Regions from separate parts of the Pseudomonas sp. NPDC078416 genome, predicted to be linked through region 2. Evidence: predicted binding sites of a transcription regulator. Region 2 holds the regulator's gene; each other region holds the start of a gene.
The links. The regulator FliA, encoded in region 2, starts transcription of late flagellar genes. The targets are predictions, from matches to a motif close to CTAAAGTTTNNNNNNNNNNNGCCGNTAA.
Positions count from the first base shown of each region.

Region 1: a site for FliA is predicted at 7,059-7,086, ahead of flgM (flagellar biosynthesis anti-sigma factor FlgM). Genes of this name have one in related genera too.
Region 3: a site for FliA is predicted at 2,628-2,655, ahead of ACQKEN_RS19370 (methyl-accepting chemotaxis protein). Genes of this name have one in related genera too.

Region 1 is NZ_JBNNGV010000024.1:15,526-25,551, forward strand. Features, by position in the region: gene flgE (flagellar hook protein FlgE) at 167-1,501, opposite strand; gene ACQKEN_RS19035 (flagellar hook assembly protein FlgD) at 1,530-2,249, opposite strand; gene flgC (flagellar basal body rod protein FlgC) at 2,265-2,708, opposite strand; gene flgB (flagellar basal body rod protein FlgB) at 2,712-3,119, opposite strand; gene cheR (protein-glutamate O-methyltransferase CheR) at 4,314-5,141, opposite strand; gene ACQKEN_RS19055 (chemotaxis protein CheV) at 5,186-6,118, opposite strand; gene flgA (flagellar basal body P-ring formation chaperone FlgA) at 6,192-6,953, shown strand; gene flgM (flagellar biosynthesis anti-sigma factor FlgM) at 7,124-7,441, shown strand; gene ACQKEN_RS19070 (flagella synthesis protein FlgN) at 7,491-7,958, shown strand; gene ACQKEN_RS19075 (flagellar brake protein) at 8,041-8,781, shown strand; gene ACQKEN_RS19080 (PAAR domain-containing protein) at 9,118-9,372, shown strand; gene ACQKEN_RS19085 (hypothetical protein) at 9,672-9,845, opposite strand.
Region 2 is NZ_JBNNGV010000004.1:6,361-16,386, reverse strand. Features, by position in the region: gene ACQKEN_RS06830 (flagellar motor protein) at 1-593, opposite strand, end outside; gene ACQKEN_RS06825 (protein-glutamate methylesterase/protein-glutamine glutaminase) at 593-1,759, opposite strand; gene ACQKEN_RS06820 (chemotaxis protein CheA) at 2,184-4,523, opposite strand; gene ACQKEN_RS06815 (protein phosphatase CheZ) at 4,668-5,456, opposite strand; gene ACQKEN_RS06810 (chemotaxis response regulator CheY) at 5,476-5,850, opposite strand; gene fliA (RNA polymerase sigma factor FliA) at 6,092-6,835, opposite strand; gene fleN (flagellar synthesis regulator FleN) at 6,832-7,665, opposite strand; gene flhF (flagellar biosynthesis protein FlhF) at 7,784-9,127, opposite strand; gene flhA (flagellar biosynthesis protein FlhA) at 9,139-10,026, opposite strand, start outside.
Region 3 is NZ_JBNNGV010000025.1:15,769-25,794, forward strand. Features, by position in the region: gene ACQKEN_RS19365 (Hpt domain-containing protein) at 1-436, opposite strand, end outside; gene ACQKEN_RS19370 (methyl-accepting chemotaxis protein) at 539-2,575, opposite strand; gene ACQKEN_RS19375 (chemotaxis protein CheW) at 2,831-3,370, opposite strand; gene pilH (twitching motility response regulator PilH) at 3,387-3,752, opposite strand; gene pilG (twitching motility response regulator PilG) at 3,798-4,208, opposite strand; gene gshB (glutathione synthase) at 4,450-5,403, shown strand; gene ACQKEN_RS19395 (energy transducer TonB) at 5,683-6,585, shown strand; gene ACQKEN_RS19400 (YqgE/AlgH family protein) at 6,817-7,386, shown strand; gene ruvX (Holliday junction resolvase RuvX) at 7,386-7,823, shown strand; gene pyrR (bifunctional pyr operon transcriptional regulator/uracil phosphoribosyltransferase PyrR) at 7,900-8,421, shown strand; gene ACQKEN_RS19415 (aspartate carbamoyltransferase catalytic subunit) at 8,434-9,438, shown strand; gene ACQKEN_RS19420 (dihydroorotase) at 9,435-10,026, shown strand, end outside.

The DNA.
Region 1 (10,026 bases), on a different contig from region 2:
GCGCCGCTCAATGGCATTTATTTGTCAGCGAACTTGATTCTCGCAAAGACGAAAGTAGGAAGTTTCCAGTTGTAGAGTGGGACGGCTCTCGATATTTCAGTCAAAAAAAAGGCATAAAAAAAGCCCCTCGGAGAGGGGCTTCGTTGACCGTGTCCAGCGACCGTTATCAGGTCATCTGAATGATGGTCTGCATGATGGTGCTCTGCGTCGAAATGGTCTTGGCGTTTGCCTGGTAGTTGCTTTGCGCCTTGATCAGGTTGACCAGTTCACCGGTCAGGTCGACGTTGGATTCTTCCAGCGCCTGCCCGGTCAAGTAACCCAGCGTACCCGACTGCGGCGCGCCCGTGACCGGGATGCCCGACGAAGCCGATTCGCGCCAGTTGGTGCCGCCCGCCGGGGACAGGCCCTGAACGTTGGCGAAGTTGGTCAGCGACACTTGACCGATGACCTTGGACTGACCGTTGGTGTAGGTCGCGAACATGTTGCCGGTGGCGTCGATGTTCATCGCCGTGATCTGGCCGGTGGCGTAACCGTCCTGGGTCTTGGTGATTGCACCCGACACCGCGTTGGTCTGGGTGGTCGCCAGCATGTTGAGCTTGATCCCGCCCGCATTCGCGGCCGCGCCATTGCTCGCCCAGGTGGTGGTGCTGCCAACGGTGGTCTTGGCGGCCGGCACCCAGTTGTTGATGGAGAAGACACCGCCCGCACCCACGCTCACGTTGGGCGAATTGGTGGTATCAGGGGCGCCGGTACCGCTGGTAATCAAGCTACCCGACGAATCGAAGGTCACTGCGGTCGCGTCAGCGGTGGTGGAGTTTGGATCGCTGATGCTGCGGCCATCGACCAGGCTGTACATCGTCCAGGTATTGGTGCCCGTCTTCGAAAAATACTGGTCGAGGGTGTGTTCGTTACCCTGACTGTCATACAGCGGCGTGCTGTAGGTGGTGGTGTAGCTGTTGGTGTCGGACGGCGAGAACGTCGCAACCGTCGGAACCGTCGACGAGGAGTTCAGGTTGGAGGCGACGGTGATCAAGCTGGTGCTTTTCGGCGCCAGGTTCGACGAATCGACACGCAGGTTGCTCAACACGCCCGTGGCGACATTGCCCTGACCGTCAACGCTGTAGCCCTGCAGATTGTTGCCCGCTTCGTTGACGATGTAGCCAGCGGAGTCAGTGTGAAATGCACCGGCACGGGTATAGAGCTGCTCGCCGTTGTTGCTCAGCTTGAAGAAGCCGTTGCCGTTGATCGCCAGGTCCAGGCTGCGGCCGGTACCGGTGTTCAGCGTGCCTTGGGTGAACTGCTGCGAAACCGCGGCGGTGGTGACGCCGCTGCCGGTGTTGGTGCCGCCAGAGGTGCCGCGAATCGATTGGGCGTACTGGTCAGCAAATTCCGCACGGGAAGATTTGAAACCGGTGGTCGCGACGTTGGCAATGTTGTTGCCGGTGACGTCGAGACTTTTGTTTGCGGCGTAGAGCCCACTAAGACCAACATTGAAAGACATGATTAACTCCTGCGCCGTCTAGTCGGCTCTAAATTCCGATTTGCTTGATTTTTGCCAGTGCCACCTGGGTGCCGCCGGCCAGGTTCAACGTCATGTCAGAGCCCGTTGTGCCCATGGTCACGCTGTTGACTGTCGCCGGCAGATAGGTGCTCAACGTAGTGGCGGTGCCGTTGAGGCTGCCGTTGGCGACGAAGCTGTAATTGCCCGCTGCCAGCGCTGTGCCGCTGTCATCTTTGCCATCCCAGCTAAAGGATGTAGTGCCGGCCGCCTGAGTACCCAGGTCGATGGTGCGCACGACGTTGGTACCGGTGCTGTCGTAGATCTTCACCGTGGTGTCGGTGCTGGACGATGGCAGCACCACCGATCCGGTCATGGCCTTGCTGGTGTCAACGTAGGTGGAACCTGCGTCCACGGTCACCGAGCGGCCGACCAGCGAGGAAGCCTGCAACGCCTGGGACGACTGATACATGGTGCTGATCGAGTCGACCGAGGTGCTCAGGTTCTGCATGGTTTCCAGGCTGCTGAACTGAGCCAGCTGCGCCACGAACTCGCTGTTGTCCTGAGGATCGAGCGGGTTCTGATTCTGCATTTGCGTGACCAGCAACTGCAGGAATGAATCCTTGCCCAGGGAACTTGAGCCGGTGAGGCTGCTGGTGCTGGATTTGGTGCTGGTGCCTGTGGTTCCGGAGGTCGTGCTTTGCAGCCCTTTGAGGAACGTCGAGGTAGCGTCTGTGCTTGAGACCGTCATGGATTTCGCCCTTTATCACTGACCGAGGGTCAGGACCTTCTGCATCATTGTTTTCGCGGTGTTCATGATTTCCGCATTGGTCTGGAACGAACGGCTGGCCGAGATCATGTCGGCCATCTCGTTGACGACGTTGACGTTCGGGTAATACACGTAGCCGTTCTTGTCCGCTGACGGGTGATTTGGCTCGTAACGTGCCTCCAGGTTGGAAGCGTCTTCGACGATGCCGGAAACCTGCACGCCGGTGCCGGCCTGACCCTGGTCTTCGAACAGCGATGCGCTGCCGCCGGACTCCTGACCCTGGAAGACGGTGGCGAACACCGGATGCCGGGCGCGATAGGTCTTGTCCAGGCTGGAGGACACGGTTTCGGCGTTGGCGATGTTGCTGGCCACGGTGTTGAGGCGGGTGTTCTGGGCACTCATGCCGCTACCGGCAATATTGAAAACACTGGACAGGGACATGGATTACTCTCCGCGCAGGGCTGCAACCAGCCCTTTGAATTTGCTGTTGAGCAAGGTGAAGCTGGCCTGAAAACCGATGGCGTTTTCGGCGTAGTTGGCGTTTTCGACTTGGGAGTCGACGGTGTTCTGGTCCAGCGACGGCTGCGACGGGGTGCGGTAGAGCAGGCTGGCTTCGCCATCGCTCATGCCTTCGGCTTCGATGTGACGGTTGTTGGTCATGTCGAGGGCGAAGTGGCCGTTTTTGCTTTTGTCGCTTTCGGCGGCCAGGACTTTGGAGAAGTCCAGGTCACGCGCCTTGTAGTTGGGGGTGTCGGCGTTGGTGATGTTGTTGGCCAGCACTTCGGCACGCTGAGCGCGGAAGTTGAGTGCTTTTTCGTGGATGCCGAGGGCGTTTTCAAAACTGATGCTCATGTCGGGACCTTTGAGGGCTGACCAGATGTACGTGCAGGAGTTATAGCAAGGTGCGTGCCACTTGCTGGAAGTGCCGTTTTACGAGGGCTGCAGGGGTGTTGGTGCAGGGGGATGACAGAAAAGCGGCAAGGGATTTCCGCTCGATGGGCGGAAAGCGGCAAGGCAGGTGCCGTTTTTTTGCCGTATTACGCGTCAGCATCAGCCTCAGCTTGGAAGATCCAGATCAACAGCGTCTGCCTGGGGGGCAGACCGTTTCGCCTTCGGCGAGTTACTTTTAAAAAGCACTAGATGTAACCAAAAGTGCCTGCTCTCGGTTGGGTCCCTCCTCCGTCGGGATTCCCTCACTCCGACGATGCTCCGTGGGCCCGCGCCGAACGGACATCCATGTCCTGACGGCGCTCTCGCCGCATCCATGCGGCTCGACCCACTCCACATCGTCTGCGTTCGGCCTGCACCCAAGTCGCGATTTTCGTCGTCTGGGCTGGCTGTGCATGAAGATCAAGAGCAGATCAAAGGCTTCCCGGCTAAAGCCGGTCCCACTGAGGACGCGCTGCTTCAACGATCTTTGATCGGTCATCGTCGCGCCTGACAGAACGCATTTTTTCTGTAGGAGCCGGCTTGCTGGCGAACGCGGTGGGTCAGGTATGCATGTATCGACTGACACATTGCATTCGCCAGCAAGCCGGCTCCTACAGTGAAATCGCGCTCACCCAGCGGGACCGGCTCTGACAGTAGGACCGGCTTTAGCCGGGAAGCCCTTGATCTGCTTTAGATGTGCTTCAGATCAGCTTTTGATCTGCTTTAAAGCGCTTTTGATTTTCATACACAAAAGGCTCAGTCACCGCCAATCGCGACTTGGGTGCAGGCTGAACGTAGGTCTCGCGCAGTGGGCCGAGCCGCATGGATGCGGCGAGAGCGCCGTCAGGGCATGGATGCCCGTTCGGCGCGGGCCCACGGAGCGAGACCGGAGTGAGGGTACTCCGACGAAGGAGGAGCCCAACCAGGAGCAGGCACCCTTGGTTACTTGGGGATGGTGCGACTTTCGACTTTTCCAAGTAACTCGCCGAAGGCGAAATGTCTGCCATTAGGCAGACCAAACTCAGCGCCAATACAATCAACCCGCTGCCAAAAATCCAAGCGCCAACACAAAACAAAAACCCGCCTAAGCGGGTTCTAAAACAAAACCGGAGCCAATCACTTGGCCTGATAAATAATCCCGGGACTGCACTGCACCATCTGATAATGATCCGGTAACCCGTTCAACGCCTCCGACGCCCCAAGGAACAAATACCCCCCAGGCTTCAACGTCGAATGAATACGCAACAAAATATCCTTCTTCACCTCCGCCGAAAAATAAATCAGCACATTGCGACAGAACACGATATCGAACTTGCCCAACGCCGCATAACTGTCCAACAGATTGAACGAACGGAACTCCACACGGCTCTTGATCGGCGCCTTCACCGTCCAGCGCCCTGGCGTCTTCTGATCGAAGAAACGCTGCAGACGATCCGGCGACAGACCCCGGCCGATGGCCAGACTGTCGTACTCACCCGTCTTGCAATTGTTCAACATCAAACCCGACAAATCCGTCGCCACAATCTGCGCCCCGGACTTCAACTGCCCCGGGTTACTGCGCTCGAACTCATCGATTGTCATCGACAGCGAATACGGTTCCTGACCTGACGAACACGCCGCCGACCAGATGCGCAAACGCTGGTTAGGGCTGGCCTTGATCGCCTCGGGCAACACCTTGTTCTTCATCACCTCGAAGGGATACGTGTCGCGAAACCATAACGTTTCGTTGGTGGTCATCGCATCGACCACCTGCTCGCGCAAACCACTGCGCGGCTGGGTCTGGATACGCTGAATCAGCTCACCCAACGACTTGATGGACTGTTGTTCCATCAACTTGTTGAGGCGGCTGGAGACCAGATACTGCTTATTTTCACCCAGCAAAATGCCACAGGCTTTTTCCAGGAATACCCGGAACTGATCAAAATCCAAATTACCTGTAGACATGCCGCCTCTCAAATCATGTGAACAGCAAGGAGGAAAACCCCTCCTCAGCTGATATCTGCCGCCTTGATACGATCTACTACCCTCGCCGCCAGATCGTCCGGCCGGAACTTGGCCAGGAAATCATCAGCGCCGACCTTCTTGACCATCGCCTGGTTGAACACGCCGGACAACGACGTGTGCAACACAATGTGCAACTTCTGCATGCGCGGGTCGCTGCGAATCTCCGCAGTGAGGGTATAGCCATCCATCTCCGGCATTTCAATGTCGGAAATCATCATCAGGAATTCTTCTTCCGGCTTCTTGCCTTCATCCACCAGTTTGCGCAGGAAATCCAGTGCCTGACGACCGTCATTCAACGCCGTGACTTCCACGCCGACGGTTTGCAGGCAACGCGTCACCTGTTTGCGCGCCACCGAGGAATCATCGACCGTCAGCACACGCAACGACAGCGCCTTGTGCTGCACCTCCGCCGTGACCACGCCGACCGAGATGTTCTCGGAGACCGGCGCCACCTCGGCGAGGATCTTCTCGACGTCGATGATCTCCACCAACTGGTTGTCCAGACGCGTCACTGCCGTCAGGTAGTGGTCGCGACCCGTGCCCTTGGGTGGCGGATGAATGTCTTCCCAGTTCATGTTGACGATGCGTTCCACCGCATGCACCAGGAAGCCCTGAATCTTGGTGTTGTATTCCGTGATGATCACGAATGAATTGGTAATGTCAGCCAGCGGCTTGCCACCGGTCGCCAACGCCAGATCGAGGATCGGGATGGTCCCGCCACGAATACTTGCCACACCGCGCACAATCGGACTGGATTTGGGCATGTGGGTAAGTTTCGGGCATTGAAGCACCTCTTTTACCTTGAACACGTTGATCCCATACAACTGCTTGCCGTCCAACCGGAACAGCAACAGTTCAAGGCGGTTCTGCCCGACCAGTTGAGTGCGCTGGTTTACTGAATCCATCACACCAGCCATGCACCACTCCTCCCAAAACGACCAATTGCGCTACCGGATCGGTAAGCGGCACGGCCCTTGCTATTTACACATCATGAACACACAAACGACAGTATCCCGACGCCCCGCACCCGCAACCCGCAGCTTTTTCTGCGTGGTGGTCGCGCTGTGTCTGTTGTGTGCCGCCAGCCTGAGCCGCGCGGACAACATGACCCTGCCTGAAACACTTATCGGCGTGACCCAGGGCTTTCTTGAATTCACAGTTGAAGACTACATGGCGACCAACCAAACCGCCGGCCGTTACGAGATCGAGGTCAAGCAACTGGATCCGCGCATGCGCATGCCGCTGTGCGACAAGGATTTGACAGCCTCACTGGAAAGCCCGGCCCAGCCCATCGGCCGCGTCACCGTAAAGATACGCTGCGAAGGCACGTCCCCGTGGACGGTGTTTGTGCCGGCCCAGGTCCATCTTTACCGCAATGTGGTCACGGGCGTGCGACCCATGAAGCGTGACGCGATCGTGACTGAAAACGACGTGGCACTGCGCGAACGTGACGTGAGCCTGCTGGGGCAAGGCTTCCTGGATTCACTCGATCAGGCAGTCGGGCAGAAAGTCGTCCGACCAACGGTCATCGACCAGATTCTGACGCCCGTCCACCTCGATCAACCGCAAATGGTTCACAAGGGCGATCAAGTGGTGATCAGTGCACGCAGCGGTTCGATGAGCGTGCGGATGCCGGGCGAAGCACTCTCCGACGGCGGTTTCAACGAGCAAATACGGGTGAAGAACCTCAACTCCCAACGGGTGATCAAGGCCAACATCGTTGCGCCCGGGCAAGTTGAGGTCGCTATGTAACTGACATGTGAAGGTAAGACCTCTGGCGCTGCGCTTGCGCTTTTCCTACACTCGGAACCCCAGTGCTCCGTGCGAAGTCCATTCGAGACTGTTTTCGCACGGGCCCTAAAGTTATTCCGGGTCTGGCCGAAACCAAGGCAAGCGTCCTAGAACCCAGAGGTTTTTCAATCATGGTCATCGACTTCAATCGTTTGAACAGCTCCACTACCGTTGGCGGTACAACACGTACGGCCAGCACCAAGGAAGCCGGCAAAACCGAAGCTACGGCAGCGGTCAGCGGCACCTCGAGCGTGCCCGGTAGCGGTGAGGCAGTACATTTGAGCAGCGAAGCTCAACAGTTGCAGAAGATCAGTGATTCGTTGCGTGATCAGCCCGCAGTCAACAGCGCCCGTGTGGCTGAGTTGAAGCAGGCCATCGCCGACGGCAGCTATAAGGTCGACAGCAATCGTGTTGCAAGCAAACTGCTTAACTTCGAAGCCCAGCGCTAGCCCCAGGTCTGCGCAGGGGCTTCTGGACGCTTAAACACCAGGGCATGCGATGCAAGACACTACATTGCTTCAACTGATCACGGACGACATTGCGCCAACCCGGCATCTGCTGGACATCCTGAAGGCCGAGTCAGTGGCGCTTCACGGGCGCAATATGGTCGAGATGGAACACATCCTGGCGCAGAAACAGGCGCTGGTGATCGTGCTCGAGCAGCATGGACGCCGACGTACCCAGCTGATGACCAGCCTGGGTCTGCCCGCCAATCGTGCGGGACTCGAAGAAGTGGCGAAACATTCGTCAGTGGGTGAAGCCTTGTTGAACGCAGGCGATGAACTCAGTGCACTGATGAGTGAATGCCAGGCGGCCAATGAACAGAACGGCAGCCTCATCCAGCTCCAGCAACTCACCACGGCACAGCAGTTGAGAATTCTCAACGGCGGCGATACCCCGACGCTGTATGACAGCCGCGGTTCGACGTCGGGCAAGGCCAGGCCACGTCCGCTCAGCCAGGCGTAAGTTCTTGTATCAAGGTGCGCAACGTGGTGGCAATATGCCGCACGCTGCACGCTGCCGTTATTTGCCTGGAGATGGATAGACCGTGAATGCCTCAAGCGCGGAAGATGTTCCGCAGCCCCCGAAGGTACTGACCACCCCGTTGGAAATCGCCGCCAATCTGCGGCTGCTGATGGAAAGTCATGACCCGTTGATCATCACGTTTCACGAACGCAGCCAGCGGTTTCAGAGCTACGTGATCGACGTCAACCGCGACACCAACGAAATGATCTTCGACGAGATGATCCCCCGAGACGGTGAGCGTTTCCTTGCCAGCGGTGAACCCTTCCGGGTCGAAGGCTTTCACGACGGCGTGCGCATCGCGTGGGAAAGCAAAGCCCAAATGACGGTGATCGAAGAGCCGCGCAGCTATCGCGGCCCTCTGCCCCAGGAAGTCGTCTATCACCAGCGCCGCAACGCGTTTCGCGCGGCGCTGAAGCTGGCGTCCCTGATTGATGTCGAGATCGGCGGCGACCGGCTCAAATTCCCGTTGCGCGGCAAATTGCTGGATGTCTCCGCCACTGGCTGCAAGCTGCGCTTCGAGGGCGATATCTCCGAGCGCATGCAACTGGGTCAGGTCTATGAGCGATTCATCGCCTCCCTGCCCTTCGGCAACATGACCACGCCGGTGGAACTGCGCTATCTGCACTTCGAAGAAAGGATCAACACCACGTTCGCCGGTGTGCGCTTCCACAACATGAGTGGATTGGTGCAGCGTCAGGTCGAGCGTTTTGTCTATCAACTGCAGCGCGAAGCGCGACGCTTCGACAAAGACGACGATTTCTGATCGTTGGTGGTGACCGGCCGGCGCGCTTCGGGGCGTGCTGGCCGGTTGCCGACATCCGCTGCCATCGCCTCCCCCCATAACGCGCCCATCAAATAGGCGCCCTGATCCAGTCCCGCAACGCCTCCCGCCCCGCTCCAACCCCCTCCAAACCAAGCCTGTTCGATCAAAATGCGAACCTCATCACGCCCGCGTGTAGGACTCTTCACCGCGCCAGTGTGGGATGCGTCTTGAAATAACCTGTACCACTTTCAAGCCCCTGACCCTGTGTTAATTTCGCCGCTCAAACGCAGCAGAGCATGGACGCTCGCCGCGGCCACATCTCAGGGAAGTTTCGTCATGCGCCCCATCATCGTTCTCAACGACCCCACCCTCAAAGGCGGTCGAGTCATCCAAGGCTCGCCCTCCACCTTCCTGCACGGTCTCGAAGTCGCCCGCCACGGCGACGGCGTGCTCTGCTTTCACGGCCCCTGTGCCATCGCCGAAGGGGATGAAACCTGCCTCGTCGATGACCGGCCCATTGCCCGCGAGGGGGACCGCCTTCTGTGCGGCGACACCCTGGTGGCGACCCACGATGACTGCTGCATTCTGTAGGGGTCGTCATGAACAATTCCTTTTTGAACCGGCTGCTCGGCAAACCTGCGCCGCTGCCACCCCCTGCCGTCCCGCGACAGTACGTGGCGCCACCGCGTTGCATGTACGACCGGATTTCAGAAAAGCGCCTGGCACAAGAAGCCGCCCAGCGCCTGCTGGACCGGGCCAAACCCCGAGGTAATTTCTGCCCGCAAAGCGTCAGCGTCGAGGACGTCTGGCTCCGATTGCCCGGGCATTCCCTGGATCAGCGGTTACCTGTCCAGGACATCCCCAGGCACGCAAACGCGCTGAGCCACGATTCAAGGCTGATGGCTGCCGATGGCTCGCGCCGACTGTTGCGGCGGATCGAGATCGACGCGATCCCCCTGCCGTCGATCGAGCCACTCACCCGTGCCATCGAACTGTTGCGGGCGACGCTGACCCAGTGCCCGCTGTTCGACCGAGTCGCGGACTGGACGCAGGTTGAAGTGCATCTGTTCCCGCCGTCCCATGTCGATCCGCTGGTCTGGTTCGAGACCGTGGTGAGTGTGTGGCCCCAGGCGTGGCTGCCCGGCGGCGGTTTCCGTATCGCCGGCCAGGCGCCGGGGCCGTGGCTTGCCGAATTGCTGTCCAGCAACCTGAGCATGCCCGACCATCTGTGCCTGAGCATCGACA
Region 2 (10,026 bases):
AGGTTGGCGGAGGCAACGCCATAAATGGTCGCCACGAACGCCACCGCAATGCCACTGCCCAGTTGATTGGGATCGGCGAGGTTGCCCATTACGTGGATCAGGCCCATGACCGCGCCGATGATGCCGACGGTTGGCGCGTAGCCGCCCATGCTTTCGTAGACTTTTGCCGCCTGGATGTCGCGGCTTTCCTGGGTGATGAAATCCACTTCCAGAATGCCGCGAATGGCCGCAGGCTCAGCGCCGTCCACCAGCAGTTGCAGGCCTTTGCGCGAATAGGCATCGGGTTCCGAGTCCGCCACGGCTTCAAGTCCGAGCAGGCCCTCCTTGCGCGCGGTGAGGCTCCAGGACACGACGCGATCAATGCCGCCGGCCAGATCGATGCGTGGCGGAAACAGAATCCAGATGAAGATCTGCATCGCCCGCTTGAACGCGCTCATGGGCGTCTGCAGCAGGCAGGCCGCCAGCGTACCGCCAAGGACGATCAAGGCAGCCGGGCCGTTGAGCAATGCGCCCAGGTGCCCGCCTTCGAGGAAGTTGCCGCCAATGATCGCGACGAACGCCAGAATGATCCCTATGAGCGTCAAGACATCCATCAGCTGCAGGCCTCCACCAAGTGGCGCCCGATGTCGTCGAGGCTGTAAACGGCGTCGGCCAGTTCGGCTTTGACGATCGCCATGGGCATGCCGTAGATCACGCAGCTGGCTTCGTCCTGCGCCCAGATCTGGCTGCCGCTCTGCTTGAGCAGACGCGCGCCTTCACGGCCGTCGGCGCCCATCCCGGTGAGGACGACCGCGAGGACTTTGTCGCTGTAGGATTTTGCCGCCGAGCCAAAAGTGATGTCCACGCAGGGCTTGTAGTTCAGGCGCTCGTCACCCGGCAGGATTTTCACCGCGCCGCGACCATCAACCATCATCTGCTTCCCACCCGGGGCCAGCAGTGCAAGACCGGGACGCAGGATGTCGCCGTCTTCGGCTTCCTTGACGCTGATGCGGCACAGCTTGTCGAGGCGTTCGGCGAAGGCCTTGGTGAAGGCGGCCGGCATGTGCTGGATCAGCACGATGGGCGCCGGGAAGTTGGCCGGCAGTTGGGTCAGCACCCGCTGCAAGGCCACCGGGCCACCGGTGGACGTGCCGATCGCCACCAGTTTGTAGGCCTTGCGCTTGGGCGCACCTGAGGTTGGCGCGTGGTGAGAGGCCGCCGGTGCATGATGCTGCGACGCCGGAGCGGGCGAACGTGCTGGCGCTGGCGCCGGACGTGAGGGGCTTGGTGCGGCAGACGTGCTGCGCGGTGCAGCGGGCGCAGCAGAGGGCGCGGGTGCCGAGGTAGCAGAAGGCGTGCTGCCATAACCGCTGAAACGACGGTTGCTGCGGGAGATGCTGTGCACTTTTTCGCACAGCATCTGTTTGACTTTCTCGGGGTTGCGCGAGATGTCTTCGAAATTTTTCGGCAGGAAATCCACCGCCCCGGCGTCCAGCGCATCGAGAGTGACCCGGGCGCCTTCGTGGGTCAGGGAGGAGAACATCAACACCGGGGTCGGGCAACGCTGCATGATGTGACGGACCGCGGTAATGCCATCCATCATCGGCATTTCGTAGTCCATGGTGATCACGTCGGGCTTGAGGGCCAGGGCTTGTTCAATGGCTTCCTTGCCATTGGTGGCAGTACCGACCACCTGGATCGTGGGATCCGAAGAGAGAATTTCCGAGACACGACGTCGGAAAAAACCCGAATCGTCCACGACGAGAACCTTGACTGCCATAAACACTCCAAAGAGCGCGCGCCACCCTGAAGGTCGGCGCGCCCTTAATCACGTAGCTTGGGTCACATTGGCGATGCGGGACAGGCCAGTGGGACCGGTTTTCGCGCGTTAAACAGGACCCGCGGGACCTGTAGGACCTATACCTGCAGGACCGGCTTTAGCCGGGAAAGCGTCGGGTATCACACCGAAAAATCAAGGGTGTTCACCCTGCCCTCTTCCCGGCTGAAGCCGGTCCCACTGAAAAACCTCGCAAGGCGCCCTCCGCATGCCGTTAGTGGGACCGGCTTTAGCCGGGAACACGTCAGTTGTCACACCGCAAAATTCACGGTGTCCACACCGGCCCCTTCCCGGCTAAAGCCGGTCCTACAGAACATCGCAAGGCCCCTACAGACATCGCAAGCCGCCCTGCCGAAGCCGATCCTGCTTAACCCATCCGTCGTGCCGCATAGCGCTTGAGCATGCTCGGGACATCGAGAATCAGTGCGATACGACCGTCACCGGTGATGGTGGCCCCCGACATGCCTGGCGTGCCTTGCAGCATTTTGCCCAGCGGCTTGATCACCACTTCTTCCTGGCCCACCAACTGATCGACGACAAAGCCGATGCGTTGCGTGCCCACCGACAGGATTACCACGTGACCCTCGCGTTGCTCCTCGTGGGCGGCCGAGCTGACCAGCCAGCGCTTGAGGTAGAACAGTGGCAGCGCCTTGTCGCGCACGATGACCACTTCCTGACCGTCGACGACGTTGGTGGTCGACAGGTCCAGGTGGAAAATCTCGTTGACGTTGACCAGCGGGAACGCGAAGGCCTGGTTGCCGAGCATGACCATCAGCGTCGGCATGATCGCCAGGGTCAGCGGCACCTTGATGATGATCTTCGAACCCAGGCCTTTGGTGGAATCGATGCTGATCGAGCCGTTGAGCTGGGCGATCTTGGTTTTCACCACGTCCATCCCTACGCCACGCCCGGACACATCGGAAATCTCGGTCTTGGTCGAGAAGCCCGGGGCGAAGATCAGGTTGTAGCAATCGGTGTCGCTGAGGCGATCCGCTGCGTCCTTGTCCATCACGCCGCGCTTGACCGCGATCGCACGCAGGACCGCAGGGTCCATGCCTTTACCGTCATCGGAAATCGACAGCAGGATGTGATCGCCTTCCTGTTCGGCCGCCAGAATCACACGACCGTTGCGGGGCTTGCCCGACGCCTCGCGCTCTTCAGGCGACTCGATACCGTGGTCGACCGCGTTGCGCACCAAGTGGACCAGCGGATCGGCCAGGGCTTCGACAAGGTTCTTGTCCAGGTCGGTTTCTTCACCCACCAGTTCAAGGCTGATTTCTTTCTTCAGCTGACGCGCCAGATCGCGAACCAGTCGCGGGAAGCGACCGAACACTTTCTTGATCGGCTGCATGCGGGTCTTCATGACCGCGGTCTGCAGGTCAGCGGTGACCACGTCCAGGTTGGAGACGGCCTTGGACATGGCTTCGTCGGCGCTGTTGGCGCCCAGACGCACGAGGCGGTTACGCACCAGCACCAGTTCGCCGACCATGTTCATGATTTCGTCCAGCCGCGCGGTGTCGACACGCACGGTGGTTTCCGCTTCGGTCGGCGGCTTTTCACTGGCCGCCGGAGCAGCAGCGCGGGCCGGGGCTGGAGCAGAAGCAGGAGCCGCTTTGGCCGGGGCCGCCGCAGCAGGCGCTGCTTTGGCCGGTTCGGCTTTGGCGGCGGGCTCAGGCTTATTGGCCGGTGCAGCAGGTGCTGCGGCAGGTGCTGCGGCAGCCACCGCAGGTTCAAACTTGCCTTTGCCGTGCAACTGATCGAGCAAGTCTTCGAATTCGTTATCGGTGATTTCGTCCGAGGCAGCGGCTTTCGACGGGGCGGCGGGCGCAACCGGCGCGGCAGGTGCAGCGGCAGCAGGAGCAGCAGGTGCAGCAGCGCCAACGGCCTCCGGCGAGAAAGAGCCTTTGCCGTGCAACTGATCCAGCAGCGACTCGAATTCGTCGTCTGTGATTTCGTCACTGGCCGGTGCGGCAGACGGCGTCGCAGCGGCCGGCGGCGTTACAGCGGCAGGCGGTTGCACAGCATCGACGGCGAACTGGCCTTTGCCATGCAGCTGATCGAGGAGTGATTCGAATTCGGCGTCGGTGATTTCATCGCTGGCCGCGGTGCCGGCCGGTGCAGCGGAAACCGCGGCCGCCGGTGCTGCGGCGACGGGTGCCGGTGCAGCAGCAACAGGCGCAGGCGCCCCTGCCGCTTGCGCCTTGACGGCGTTCAGCGAATCCAGAAGCTGTTCGAATTCAAGGTCTGTGATGTCTTCGGACGGTGCTTCAGCGACCGGTTCTTCAACTACCGGTGCCGCCGCAATTTCTTCTGCCGATGCCGGCTCAGCCAGGCGAGACAGCGCGGCCAGCAATTCAGGCGTGGCCGGGGTGACGCTGGAACGCTCGCGCACCTGACCGAACATGCTGTTGACGGTGTCGAGTGCTTCAAGCACCACGTCCATGAGCTCCGAGTCGACGCGGCGTTCACCCTTGCGCAGGATGTCGAACACGTTCTCGGCGATGTGACAGCATTCAACCAGCTCGTTGAGCTGGAGGAAGCCGGCGCCCCCTTTTACAGTGTGAAAACCGCGAAAAATTGCATTGAGCAGGTCCGCATCGTCCGGCCGGCTTTCCAGCTCGACCAACTGCTCTGACAACAGCTCGAGAATCTCGCCGGCCTCTACCAGAAAATCCTGAAGGATTTCTTCATCGGCGCCGAAGCTCATTGGGGGGTGCTCCTAAAATTAACCGTCAAACCGATCCGGAGGCTGCACTGACGGCCTGCGCGCCTTGCTTTCGTCGAAGCATTGGCGCGCGGGTCCAGCAGCCACTTTCACAGAAAACCTGAAGTCCGAATAAGAATGACCGAATCAGAATCCGAGGCTGGATAGCAGATCGTCAACATCATCCTGTCCGGATACAACGTCTTCACGTTTATCGGCATGAATCTGCGGACCTTCACCCTTGGAGTGAAGTTTTTCTTGTTCTTTTTGCTGACGGAACACTTCCTGGTCGTGCTCGATGCCCGCGAAGCGGTCCACCTGGCTCGCCATGAGCACCAGCTTGAGCAGGTTGCGCTCGACTTCCGTGACCAGTGTGGTCACGCGCTTGATCACTTGACCGGTGAGGTCCTGGTAATCCTGCGCCAGCAGAATGTCGTTGAGATGCGCAGAGACCTCGGTGGTCTCCTTCTCGCTGCGGGTCAGGAACACATCGACACGGCGGGCCAGATCACGAAACTCTTCGGCGCTGATCTCGCGGCGCATGAAGCGTCCCCAATCGGCGCTCAACGACTTGGCATCATCAGTGAGCCCGTGCATCAGCGGCGTGCTCAGCTCCACCAGGTCCATGGTCCGGTTGGCCGCGTTTTCGGTCAGCCTGACCACGTACGACAGCCGTTCGGTGGCGTCGGTGATCTGGGAGACCTCCTCGGCCTGCGGCATGTTCGGGTCGATCTGGAAGTTGACGATCGCGCTGTGCAGCTCGCGCGTCAGTTTGCCGACTTCCTGATACAGGCCGCGGTCGCGGGTCTGGTTAAGCTCATGGATCAGTTGCACAGCGTCGCCGAACTTGCCTTTTTCAAGGCTCGCGACCAGCTCTTGTGCGTGTTTCTTCAGGGTTGACTCAAAGTCACCCATTGTCGAATCTTTGGAATCCATAGCGCCCTCGCAGCGGACATCAGCTATTGACGCGCTCGAATATCTTTTCGATTTTCTCTTTGAGCACTTGCGCAGTGAACGGCTTCACCACGTAGCCGTTCACACCGGCCTGAGCGGCTTCGATGATCTGCTCGCGCTTGGCTTCGGCAGTGACCATCAGCACCGGCAGGCTGCGCAGACGCTCGTCGGCACGTACCTGACGCAACAGGTCAATGCCGGACATGCCCGGCATGTTCCAGTCGGTGACGAGGAAGTCAAAGGCGCCGCTTTGCAGCATCGGCAATGCGGTGAGTCCGTCATCTGCTTCGGCCGTGTTGGTGAACCCAAGGTCACGCAACAGGTTTTTTATGATCCGCCGCATCGTTGAGAAGTCATCAACGATGAGGATTTTCATGTTCTTGTCCAATTCGACCTCCAAGCAGTCTTTAACGCGTTCAGCACCTGAACGCGCGTTCAATCAATACCGGCTCCGAACAGAAAGAGGGATTGAAATCGACCGGGACGAGCGCAGCGAAACCGGATCATCTACGACCCGGTTCGACCGACTCCTGCCGTGTCTCTTCTGCTTCCCGCTCAACGTCTTGCACAGCCGGTCTTACAAGCAAAACACGCAGGCCTCTCGGCCTGCGCCTGATTCATGAACGTGCGCGCCACTCGCCAAGACGACCGCGCAACCGCGCCGCGCATTGGCTGTGCAACTGGCTGACCCGCGACTCGCTGACACCCAGGACCTCACCGATTTCCTTGAGGTTCAGCTCTTCGTCGTAGTACAGCGACAGCACCAGGCGTTCACGTTCGGGCAAGTTGGCAATGGCCTCGGCCAGCGCAGCCTGAAAGCGCTCGTCTTCCAGATCCCGCGACGGTTCGAGGGACTGGCTCGCGCCGTCCTCGTGCAGCCCTTCGTGTTCGCCGTCCTGCAACAGGTCGTCGAAACTGAACAGGCGGCTGCCCAGGGTATCGTTCAAAATCCCGTAGTAATCGTCGAGACTCATTTCAAGTTCGGCAGCAACCTCGTGATCTTTAGCGTCACGGCCGGTTTTTGCTTCGATTGATCGAATCGCGTCACTGACCATGCGCGTGTTGCGGTGAACCGAGCGCGGTGCCCAGTCCCCCTTGCGCACTTCGTCGAGCATTGCGCCACGGATACGAATACCCGCGTACGTCTCGAAGCTGGCCCCTTTGGTGGAGTCGTATTTGGTCGAGACTTCGAGCAAGCCAATCATGCCCGCCTGGATCAAGTCCTCGACCTGCACGCTGGCCGGCAGACGCGCCAGCAAGTGGTAGGCGATTCGTTTGACCAGCGGGGCATAACGCTCGATCAGCTCATACTGGGAGTCTTTGGACGATTTGCTGTACATGCGATAGCCACTTGCTGTCATGAGACGGGCCCTGCGCTGGTGTGATGCACGAGGCGTTCTACGAAAAATTCCAGGTGACCGCGCGGGTTCGCCGGCAGCGGCCAGGTGTCGACTTTCTGCGCGATGGCCTTGAACGCCAGGGCACATTTGGAACGCGGAAACGCTTCGTACACGGCGCGCTGTTTCTGCACGGCCTTGCGTACGCATTCGTCGTACGGCACGGCGCCCACATACTGCAGGGCCACGTCGAGAAAACGGTCGGTGACTTTGGTCAGCTTGGCGAAGAGGTTGCGCCCTTCCTGCGGGCTCTGGGCCATGTTGGCCAGGACGCGGAAGCGGTTCATGCCGTAATCGCGGTTGAGCAATTTGATCAGGGCGTAGGCGTCGGTGATCGACGTGGGCTCGTCGCACACCACCAGCAGCACTTCCTGGGCGGCGCGGACAAAGCTCACCACCGACTCGCCGATGCCGGCGGCGGTATCGATGACCAGCACATCGAGGTTGTCGCCGATGTCACTGAACGCCTGAATCAGCCCGGCATGCTGCGCCGGGGTCAGGTGGACCATGCTCTGGGTGCCCGATGCCGCCGGCACGATGCGCACACCGCCCGGTCCCTGCAGCAGGACATCGCGCAGCTCGCACCGCCCTTCGATGACGTCAGCCAGGGTGCGTTTGGGGGTCAGACCCAACAATACGTCGACGTTGGCCAGACCCAGATCGGCGTCCAGCAACATGACGCGACGTCCCAGCTCGGCCAGTGCCAGTGAAAGATTCACTGAAACGTTGGTCTTGCCTACGCCACCTTTGCCACCGGTCACCGCGATAACCTGTACGGGATGCATGCTGCCCATGTTAATTGTTTACCTTGTCTTGCTTAGACCTAAGCCACATGTCGGGCTGCACGTTCAGTGCCTGAACAATGCCTGGCAGACCATCGATGCAGGAAAATTCCACTGTCATTTTCTCTACCTAGCCCGCGCGCTTGCCGGTGCTGTGATAAAGATCCGCAAACATATCCGCCATCGCTTCCTCGCTAGGCTCCTCCTGCATCTGCACGCTGACAGCCCGGCTCACCAATTGGTGCCGACGCGGCAAATGCAGATCATCCGGTATCCGTGGGCCATCGGTGAGATAGGCCACAGGCAGTTCGTGTGTCACGGCCAGACTGAGCACTTCGCCCAGGCTGGCCGTTTCGTCGAGCTTGGTCAGGATGCACCCGGCCAGGCCGCAACGTTTGTAACTGTGGTAGGCCGCTGACAGCACCTGCTTCTGGCTGGTTGTCGCCAGCACCAGGTAGTTGCGCGCCTTGATGCCACGTCCGGCGAGGGTTTCCAGTTGCAGACGCAGTGCCGGATCGCTGGCTTGCAGGCCGGCGGTGTCGATCAACACCACGCGCTTGCGCAGCAGCGGCTCCAGCGCCTGTGCCAGGGACTGGCCCGGGTCGACGTGGGTGACCGGTACATTGAGGATCCGGCCCAGCGTCTTCAGCTGTTCCTGGGCGCCAATGCGGAAACTGTCCATGCTCACCAGCGCGATATTTTGCGCGCCGTATTTCAACACATATCGGGCCGCCAGTTTAGCCAGCGTGGTGGTTTTGCCCATGCCGGCAGGACCGACCATGGCAATCACACCGCCCTCTTCCAGTGGCTCGACGTCCGGCGTGGCAATCATGCGGGCCAGATGGGCCAGCAGCATGCGCCAGGTGTGGGCCTGATCGCCGGATTCCGGGACCATCGCCAGCAGATCGCGGGACAGCGGGCCGGAGAGGCCAACACGTTGCAGACGGCGCCACAGATTGGCCTGCTGCGGACGGCTGCCTTGCAGTTGATTCCAGGCCAGCGAGCCCAGCTGGACTTCCAGCAGTTCGCGCAGGCCGTTCAATTCGGAGCGCATCGCTTCGTAGGCGCGGTCGCCAACAGCAGGCTCGGCGTTGCGTTCTGCACGCTCGGCGGCCACAGCGGCGTGGATCGACGGGCGGAACGGTTCTTCCAGCGTTGGCTCGATCTGCTTGCTGTCATCCATCGCCAGGCCAACGAACAACTGGCGATTGGCGACAGTGTCCAGCTCGCTGCGGTGGGTCAGCTCAGCCTGAGCGGTGACGATGCGCGACTGGGTCTTGCGCAGCTCTTCTTCGAGTTCGATGTTCGGCACACGCGGGGCCAGCGCAGACAGCTTGTAATCCAGGGCGGCGGTCAGTTCCACGCCGCCGGCGATCCGCCGGTTCCCGATGATGGCGGCTTCAGCGCCCAGCTCATCGCGAACCAGTTTCATGGCTTGTCGCATATCGGCGGCGAAAAAACGCTTAACTTGCATGACTCACTACCTCAGCCGTTAGGCCCGACAGTCGCTACGATGGTGACTTGCTTATTGTCAGGAATTTCCTGGTAAGCCAAAACATGCATATTCGGTACAGCCAACCGTCCAAAGCGGGACAACATGGCGCGAACCGGACCTGCGACCAACAAAATAACCGGCTGCCCCTGCATCTCCTGACGCTGCGCCGCTTCGATCAACGAGCGCTGAAGTTTCTCAGCCATGCTCGGTTCGAGGAGAACGCCTTCTTCCTGACCCTGACCTGCCTTCTGCAGACTATTTAGCAATATCTGTTCCAACCTTGGCTCAAGGGTGATCACAGGCAGCTCCGGCTCAATGCCGACAATGCTTTGGACGATTGCGCGGGACAATCCGACCCGTACGGCAGCCACCAGCGCGGCAGTATCTTGACTACGCGCAGCGTTGTTGGCGATGGCTTCGGCGATGGAGCGGATATCGCGAACCGGCACCTGTTCGGCGAGCAGCGCCTGCAGCACCTTCAGCAGGGCCGACAGCGACAGCACGCCCGGGACCAGTTCTTCCGCCAGTTTTGGCGATCCCTTGGCCAGCAGGGTCATCAATTGCTGGACTTCCTCGTGGCCGATCAGTTCATGAGAGTGCTTGTAGAGAATCTGGTTCAAGTGGGTCGCCACCACGGTGCTGGCGTCTACCACGGTGTACCCGAGGGATTGCGCCTGGGCGCGCTGGCTGATTTCGATCCACACGGCCTCCAGACCAAACGCCGGGTCTTTGGCAGTGATGCCGTTGAGGCTGCCAAATACCTGGCCGGGGTTGATGGCCAGTTCGCGGTCGGGGTAGATCTCGGCTTCGGCCAGAGTCACGCCCATCAGCGTCAGGCGGTAGGCGCTGGGCGCAAGGTCGAGGTTGTCGCGGATGTG
Region 3 (10,026 bases), on a different contig from region 2:
TGGACAGCAATTGCGGCGAGAAGAGACTGGTCTCGGACAGCAGGCTTTCGCCCCGGGCGCTGCGCAGATCATTGAGCAGCGGCAGCACCACCAGCGGCAGATCACGGCGAGCGGAATGCACACGCTCCAGATAGACCGGCAGTTGGGTCATCGCCAGATTCAGCAGCTGAATGGCTTCGCTTTCCTGGGCAACGTGGCCCTCTTTCAGCGCCAGCGCCAGCTGTTCGATTTCCTCGGCGAACAGCGCGGCGCCGTAGAACTCGATCATCTGCAGGCTGCCGTGAACCTGATGGATGAGCTCGAGGCACTCGTCCATCGCCGCGGCGTCGTGGGGCTGGGCGACGAAGGTGTCCAGCGCCTGCCGGGCGTGTGTGAGGGTTTCGGCTATTTCGCCTTTGACCCACTCCAGGGCCACGTAATCGTGACGGTCAGCCATGGTGACTCCGGTTGCCTGTGCTTTGACCCTGCTTTATTTGCATTAACGGGTGCATTAACGGCGCTATCAAACGGGCTTTCAAAACAGCCATCAAACCGGCCATCAGTGCCGCGAGGCCGGCAGCGTGAAGCCGGACACCGAGCGGCGCATCTCGCTGGCCATCTTCGCCAGATTGCCCATGCTCCGGGCGGTCGCCGCCGTGCCCGACGTGGTCTGCGTGGTGGTCTGCTGAATGACCATCATGGTCGAGGAAATCTGCTGACCCAATGCCGCCTGCTGCTGCGCTGCATTGGTGATGCTTTCAACCAGCGCGGCGAGGATCTTCGACACGCCTTCGATTTCTTCGAGCGCGACACCGGCATCCTGCGCCAGCCGTGCACCGCGCACCACTTCCGCCGTGGTCTGCTCCATGGAGATCACCGCTTCGTTGGTGTCGTTCTGAATGGCACGCACCAGCGTTTCGATCTGCTTGGTCGCCGACGAGGAGCGCTCGGCCAGCCGCTGCACTTCATCGGCCACCACCGCAAAGCCGCGCCCGGCATCGCCGGCCATGGAGGCCTGGATCGCAGCGTTGAGCGCAAGAATGTTGGTCTGGTCGGCAATGTCATCGATCAGGCTAACGATATCGCCAATCTCCTGGGAAGACTCGCCGAGGCGCTTGATGCGTTTTGACGTGTCCTGAATCTGCTCGCGAATGTTGTCCATGCCGGTGATCGTGTTATGCACCACCTCGTTGCCCTTGTTGGCAATGGTCACGGACCGCTCGGCCACCGTCACAGACTCGGACGCATTGGCCGACACCTGATCGATGGAGGTCGCCATGTCATTGATGGCGTTGGACGCCGCTGCGATCTGCAACGCCTGATGCTCGGACGCGGCGGCCAATTGCGTGGCGGTTGTCTGTGTGTCTTTCACGGCGCCGAACACTTGCTCGGCGGTGAGGTTGATGGTCGACACCAACTCGCGCAGCTGATCGATGGAGTAGTTGATCGAATCGGCAATCGCGCCGGTGAAATCCTCGGTGACCGAAGCGGCCACGGTAAGGTCGCCGTCCGCCAGGTCCTCGATCTCGTCGAGCAGGCGCATGATCGCGTTCTGGTTGCGCTCATTCTTCTCGGCGGTTTCGCGCAGTTGCCGGTTGGTTTCGCGCACCATCACCAGGCCAATCAGGATGATCGACGCCAGCGCCAGCAGGCCCAGGATGTACCCGCCATAGCTGTACGCCGCGCGGCCACCGGCCATGTGCTCGAAACTGTTGGCCAGCACCGAAGCTTCGTCGAGAAGCGTCTGCGAGAGGTTGAAGATACTGCCTGCCGCTTCGCGAACTTCCAGCAGCTCCGGGGAAGTTTCGAGAATTTCGTCGACCGACCCGGACACAAACTGGAACAGCTCGGCGATCTCGGCCAGCCGCGCGCGCGCATCGCGGTCTTCGACCTGAGCGATCTTCAGGGTGGCGTTGCCTTCGAGCATGCCATTTAGCACGCGCCCGAACTGGCTGGCATCGCGACCGAAAGCGTCCGCTGCCTGAACCGCCGTTTCGTCGCCCGATAAAACCGTGTTGACTGCGCCCAATATCCGCTCGGCCAGCAGAGACTGCCGTTGCGCAAGCGCCACCTGAGCCGCCGGCGCACGGGTTTGCAGCAGGATGTCGACGACCTTTTCCGATTCGATCTGCAATTGCGGGATGGTCTCGGCGAGGGTCGCCGCGACCTGGTGCAGCGAGAGCACGGTCTGCTCCCGGGCCAGAATCACGTCGGTGCTTTTGCGCAGGTTTTCCCAGTCGGTCTGCACGGCTTTCAGCTCATCGCCCACCGCAGCGGGCGCAGCAGGCAGGCCGGTGTTCTTGTCACCTTTCTTCAAATACTGCCAGCGCGTGTCGAAGTCGTTGCGCGCGTCGGCCAGCAGCTTGAACGCCGCTGCCTTGCCCGCCGCCGCTTCCGTGGCGTTCTTGGCGATGCGCTGGGACAGCACGCGCAGCTCGCCGGCGTGGCCGATGTATTGTTTGTCGTAGTTGGACTGCGTGCTGAGGTACGCGAAGTTGACGAACAGCAGCATGATGAAAACGATGAGGCAGATGAACAGCACGACGATCTGCGATCGACTACGCGCGCCTTCCAGTGACTTGCCGGTATTACTCATTGCTCAGGGCTCCGCCTGATGTTCGATTTAGGGAGGGTCGCCGGGAACATGATGATTGGAACATGCACCCCCTACTGTAGGAGCCGGCTTGCTGGCGAACACGACGTGTCAGGCAACGCATCTGCAACTGGACCACCGCATTCGCCAGCAAGCCGGCTCCTACAGGGACTGGAGCAATGGTAAGTGCCAAGCGTGTGCGCGCGCGCGTGGTCCTGGGAAAGATATAGCACGCTGACCCGGCAATACCGGCGGGCATCAGAGCGCTACGTCCATGAAGTCCGGCGACTGGACCAGTGCTCTCGGACTGAACACCTGCCAGGCCTGCTCGCGCACAAAACGTCCTTGCAGGTAAGGCGCAATGCGGGCCTCACTGTCGTGCCCCGGTTCCAGGATCAGACTGCGCTCGCTGAAATGCTGCATGCCCAGCACCTCGTCGATGAGCAAGCCGACAAACACACCCTGAAAGTCGATCACCAGCACGCGACGCTGTTTGCGCAGGGGCGAGAGCTCGTGGCCGAAGAATGCGCACAGGTCAATGATCGGCAACAAGCGCCCGCGCAGATTGGCGATGCCACGGACCCACGCCTTGGCGCCCGGCAACACCGCGCAGCGCGGCTCGTGGAGGATTTCGTCGATCTCGCCCATGGGTGCCACGTAATGGCGCTCGCCCATGCGAAAGCCAATGCCGCCCCAACCCTGCTGTCGGGTTTCCTGCAGCGGCAGGCCGGCAGCTAGAGAGCGGCAGCGCTGGTCGATATCGAGCAGCAGCTGGAAGGCGGTTTGTGACTGAGCCATGAGCGTCAGCCGGGGGTCAGCCCGCGAGCACCGCGTTCAGGGTTTTCATCAGGGTTTCTTCGTCCACCGGCTTGGTCAGGTAATCCCGCGCGCCCTGGCGTTTGCCCCAGACCTTGTCGGTTTCCTGATCCTTGGTGGTGATCATGATCACGGGGATCATGCTGGTGTCAGCGTCTTTGGTCAGCTGACGGGTCGCCTGAAAACCGTTGAGGCCCGGCATGACGATGTCCATCAACACGGCATCGGGCTTCTCCTGACGGGCAAGGGCCACGCCATCGGCACCGTTCTCGGCCTTGAGGACCTGATGGCCGTGCTTCTCCAGCATGCCGGTCAGCTTGTACATTTCGGTCGGCGAGTCATCGACGATCAGAATTCGAGCCATGGTGCTTCCCCATAGAAACAGCCGTCCCGCACGAGGGGGTCGGCATCAAGATAGTTGTTGTTCGACTGCAACGAACCCGGGCACATGGGCCTTGATCGCACTGAGCAGTTCTTCCTTGCTGAACGGTTTGGTCAAAAACTGATCGGAACCGACGATGCGCCCCTTGGCCTTGTCGAACAGCCCGTCCCTTGAGGACAGCATGATCACCGGCGTGGATTTGAACGCACGGTTGTTCTTGATCAACGCGCACGTCTGATACCCGTCGAGCCTGGGCATCATGATGTCGACGAAGATGATTCTGGGATGATTGTCGGCAATCTTGGCCAGTGCGTCGAAGCCGTCGATGGCGGTGATCACGTCACAGCCGACGTTCTTCAGCAGCGTCTCGGCGGTGCGACGAATCGTCCGGGAGTCGTCGATGACCATCACTTTCAATGGGGCTGAATGCTGTTCCATATCTGCTCTACCATCGCCGCGGCGAATCAGATGGGTTGCCTTCTGCCGGGCATCTGGTTTTGGGTCGGGGTCATCGGGAGGCGCCAGAGACAGCTGGCGTGACACCGGATGCCGAGCCTTTTTAGCACACTCTCCACGGTCAATCCATAAAGCCTTGCCCCTTGACCCAAAGCCGGCGCGGCGCCACCCTGACGCCTATTTTCGGCCTGTCGTGGCCATTACCGATCAGAGGATATTACCCATGAGCATCCGCCTGGGAATCGTCATGGACCCTATCGAGCGCATCTCCTATAAAAAGGACAGCTCGCTGGCCATGCTCCTGGCAGCGCAAGCCCGCGGCTGGTCATTGTTCTATATGGAGCAGCACGACCTGTATCAGGACGCCGGCCAGGCCCGCGCCCGCATGAAACCGCTGAAAGTCTTCGCCGACCCGGCCCACTGGTTCGAGCTGGAAGCCGAAGTCGACAGCGGTCTGGACGACCTCGACGTGATCCTGATGCGCAAGGATCCCCCGTTCGACATGGAGTTCGTCTACTCCACCTATCTGCTCGAACAAGCCGAGCGCGCCGGCGTGCTGGTGGTCAACAAGCCGCAAAGCCTGCGTGACTGCAACGAGAAGCTGTTCGCCACACTGTTCCCGCAATGCACACCGCCCACGCTGGTCAGCCGTCGCGCGGACATCATTCGCGAATTCGCCGCGAAGCACGGCGACGTCATTCTCAAGCCGCTGGACGGCATGGGCGGCGCATCGATCTTCCGCCACCGCGTCGGCGATCCGAACCTGTCGGTGATTCTGGAAACCCTGACCAAGCACGGCCATGAGCAGATCATGGCGCAGGCCTATCTGCCCGCCATCAAGGACGGCGACAAGCGCATTCTGATGGTCGACGGCGAACCTGTGCCGTATTGCCTGGCGCGCATCCCGGCCGCCGGCGAAACCCGAGGCAATCTGGCAGCAGGCGGGCGTGGCGAAGCCCGTCCCCTGACCGACCGCGATCGCTGGATCGCTGCCGAAATCGGCCCGACGCTGCGGGAAAAAGGCCTGCTTTTCGTAGGCCTGGACGTGATTGGCGAGCATCTGACCGAGATCAACGTCACCAGCCCGACCTGCATCCGCGAAATCGACAACGCGTTCGGGACTGACATCGGCGGCATGTTGATGGATGTGATCGAGAAGAAGCTGCAGAAGGTCTAGCCGCGACGTTGTAGGAGCGTGGCTTGTCCCGCGATCTGCCGGAAACCGGCAGCAAATCTGGCGAATACGGCATATCGGGTGTACCGCATTTGCCGGTTTTGCGACGGGTGCCCCGCCGTCCGCGGGACAAGCCACGCTCCTACAAGGGAACCGCACCTCCCACTAATCGGCCCAGCTGTTTCAAACCCCAGGCAAGTCCTGACATTGCGTTATCATGCGCGGCCTGAATTTTTGCGCTAGGTGAGTAGTAATGCTGGCACATGTGCTGCCGGAGCGTGGATGAACGCTGCGGTCGACGATGATCTCCCCCTGTCCCTGACCCGCACTGGCGTGCGCCCTGCCGATCGCCTCGGTTTTACCCTGATGATCGCCGCACTGGTGCATCTGGCGGTCATCCTTGGCGTCGGTTTCACCTACGTCAAACCGGAAAAGATCAGCCAGACCCTCGAGATCACGCTCGCCCCCTTCAGAAGCGACACCAGGCCCAAGGACGCTGACTTCCTCGCCCAGGAAAACCAGCAGGGCAGCGGCACCCTCGACAAGAAAGCGGTGCCCAAGACCACCGAAATCGCTCCGTATCAAGACAACCAGATCAACAAGGTCACGCCACCGCCTGCCGCCAAACCGGTGATCAAGCAGGACGCGCCGAAGACCGCTGTCGCCACGAAAGCCCAGTCCCCGCAAAAGACGGTCGCCAAGCGCGATGAGGTCAAGCCGGAAGAACAGAAGAAAGTCGCACCGACCATCGACAGCACACAGCTGAACAGCGAAATCGCCAGCCTTGAAGCCGAACTGGCGGATGAGCAGCAGGCCTACGCCAAGCGTCCGAAGATTCACCGCCTGAGTGCGGCCTCGACCATGCGCGACAAGGGCGCCTGGTACAAGGAAGACTGGCGCAAGAAAATCGAGCGTATCGGCAACCTGAACTACCCGGACGAAGCGCGCCGCAAGCAGATCTACGGCAGCCTGCGGATGATGGTGTCGATCAATCGAGACGGCTCGCTGTACGAAGTGCTGATTCTGGAGTCATCAGGCCAGCCGCTGCTGGATCAGGCGGCGCAGAAGATTGTCCGGCTGGCCGCACCGTTTGCGCCGTTCAGTGGCGATCTGGCCGATATCGACCGGCTCGAGATCATCCGCACCTGGAAATTTGCGCGCGGGGACAAGCTGTCGAGTAATTAAAGGCAGGCGCTGTCCGCTGAGCACCGCAACCCTGTAGGAGCGTGGCTTGTCCCGCGATCTGCCGGGCACCGGCAGCACCTTCCATTGCTGATTGAGTCAGACACCCCGCGATCACTGACATCGCGACGGGTTCCCCGCCGATCGCGGGACAAGCCACGCTCCTACAGTTTTTGCGTCATACGCCTCATCCCCTAGTTGTCACAACAGGTCCGCGACGCCACACTAGGGCTCATGAAAAACGTCTCTCCGTCGTACCTCAAACACCAGTTTCTGATCGCCATGCCCCACATGCACGATGAGAACTTCGCTCAGACCTTGACCTACATCGTCGAGCACAATGCCAATGGCGCCATGGGCCTGATCATCAACCGACCGCAAAGCCTGTCGCTGGCAGACATTCTCGAACAACTGCGCCCCGAGTTGCCACCACCCGAGCGGTGCAAGCACATGCCCATTCACCTCGGCGGCCCGGTGCAAACCGATCGCGGCTTTGTCCTGCACCCTTCCGGCCAGGTGTTTCAGGCGACCGTGGACCTGGGCGGCATTTCGCTCTCGACCTCACAAGACGTCCTCTTCTCCATCGCAGACGGTTACGGCCCTGATCAAAATCTGATCACCCTGGGCTATGCCGGTTGGGACGCCGGCCAGCTTGACGCCGAGTTTGCGGCCAACGCGTGGCTCAACTGCGCGTTCGACCCGGCGATCCTTTTCGACGTCGAAAGCGAAGACCGCCTCGACGCCGCCGCCGCCAAACTGGGCATCAACCTGAGTCTGTTGACCAGCCAGGCGGGCCACGCCTGATGGCCGGCCTGCGTCTGCTACTGGGATTCGACTACGGCACCAAACAGATCGGCGTGGCGGTCGGCCAGGTAATCACCGGCCAGGCCCGCGAGCTCTGCACACTGAAAGCGCAGAACGGCGTGCCGGACTGGGACAAGGTGCAGGCGTTGATCACCGAATGGAAGCCGGATGCCATCGTGGTCGGCCTGCCGCTGAACATGGACGGCACGCCGAGCGAGATGAGCGCCCGTGCCGAGAAGTTTTCGCGCAAGCTAAATGGCCGCTTCAACCTGCCGGTCTACACCCACGACGAACGCCTGACCACCTTTGAAGCCAAAGGCGAACGCGCCTCTCGCGGCCAGCACGGCAGCTACCGGGACAATCCCGTGGACGCCATCGCCGCAGCGCTGCTGCTGCAAGGCTGGCTGGAAGCCAACACCGCGCTGTTTGAAACCTGATCCATCTACGCTGAACCGAATTCGTTTTACCCCGGACGTTCGTGCAGCGCACGTCGGGGCACCTGAAGGAGCAACCATGAGCCTGCCTAATCCTGCCGAACTGATCAGCCAGATGGCCATTGATCTCGACGCGCACCTGAACAAACGCGGCATCCAGGAGCCTCGCTTCATCGGCATTCGCACCGGTGGCGTGTGGGTCGCGCAGGCGCTGCTTGAGGCCCTCAACATCCAGTCACCGCTGGGCACGCTGGACGTGTCCTTTTATCGCGACGACTTCAGCCAGAACGGCCTGCACCCGCAAGTGCGCCCTTCGGAGCTGCCGTTTGAAATCGAAGGCCAGCACCTGGTGCTGATCGATGACGTGCTGATGAGCGGGCGCACCATTCGTGCGGCGCTCAACGAACTGTTCGATTACGGCCGCCCGGCCAGCGTGACCCTGGTGTCGCTGCTGGATCTGGACGCCGCCGACCTACCGATCCGGCCGAACGTGACGGGCGCGACCCTGTCACTGGGGCCGAATGAACGGGTCAAGCTGTCCGGGCCAACGCCGCTGACGCTTGAACTGCAAGACCTTTCCACCGATTCCGCCGCCCTCTAAGAGTCCTTTGCGATGACGCCTCTCGACGCCAAGCGCCCGCTGCAACTGAACCATCAGGGCCAGCTGCAGCACTTCCTCTCCCTCGACGGTTTGCCCCGCGAACTGCTCACCGAAATCCTCGACACCGCCGACTCCTTCCTCGAAGTCGGCGCCCGGGCGGTGAAGAAGGTCCCGTTGCTGCGCGGCAAGACCGTGTGCAACGTGTTCTTCGAAAACTCGACCCGCACCCGCACCACGTTCGAGCTGGCGGCGCAAAGGTTATCGGCGGATGTCATCACGCTGAACGTATCGACCTCCTCGACCAGCAAGGGCGAGACGCTGTTCGATACGCTGCGCAACCTTGAGGCCATGGCCGCCGACATGTTCGTCGTGCGCCACGGTGACTCCGGTGCGGCACACTTCATCGCCGAACATGTCAGCCCGCAGGTGGCGATCATCAACGGCGGCGACGGCCGTCATGCGCACCCGACCCAAGGCATGCTGGACATGCTGACCATCCGCCGCCACAAGGGGAATTTCGAAAACCTCTCGGTGGCGATCGTCGGCGATATCCTGCATTCCCGCGTGGCGCGCTCGAACATGATCGCGCTCAAGGCGCTGGGCTGCCCGGACATCCGCGTAGTCGCGCCGAAAACCCTGCTGCCGGTGGGCGTCGAGCAATACGGGGTTAAGGTGTACACCGATCTGACCGAAGGCCTGAAAGACGTCGACGTAGTGATCATGCTGCGCCTGCAACGCGAGCGTATGTCGGGCGGCCTGCTGCCGAGCGAGGGTGAGTTCTACCGCTTGTTCGGCCTGACCACCGCACGCCTGGCCGGCGCCAAGCCCGATGCCATCGTGATGCACCCGGGCCCGATCAACCGCGGCGTGGAGATCGAGTCGGCAGTGGCCGACGGCGCGCACTCGGTCATTCTCAATCAGGTGACCTACGGCATTGCCGTGCGCATGGCCGTTCTGTCCATGGCCATGAGTGGCCAAACCGCACAACGTCAGTTCGAGCAGGAGATCGCCCAGTGAAGTTCAGCATCCTCGGCGCTCGCGTCATCGACCCTGTCAGCGGTCTGGATCAAGTCACCGACATCCATCTTGAAGCGGGCAAGGTTCTCGCCCTCGGCGCGGCCCCTGCCGACTTCAGCCCGACGGAAACCATTGACGCCGCCGGCCTGATCGCCGCACCCGGCCTGGTCGACCTGAACGTGTCGTTGCGCGAGCCGGGTTATAGCCGCAAGGGCAACATTGCCAGCGAAACCCGCGCCGCAGCAGCAGGCGGCGTCACCAGCCTGTGCTGCCCGCCGCGTACAAAACCGGTGCTCGACACGTCTGCCGTTGCCGAGCTGATCCTCGACCGCGCCCGCGAGGCCGGCCACAGCAAGGTCTTCCCTATCGGTGCGCTGAGCAAGGGTCTGGAAGGCGAGCAACTGGCCGAGCTGATTGCCCTGCGCGACGCGGGCTGCGTGGCGTTCACCAACGGCATGGTCAATTTCCGCAGCAACCGCACGTTGTGCCGTGCCCTCGAATACGCGGCGACGTTCGATCTGACCGTGATTTTCAACTCTCAGGACCACGATCTCGCTGAAGGCGGTCTGGCCCACGACGGCCCGACGG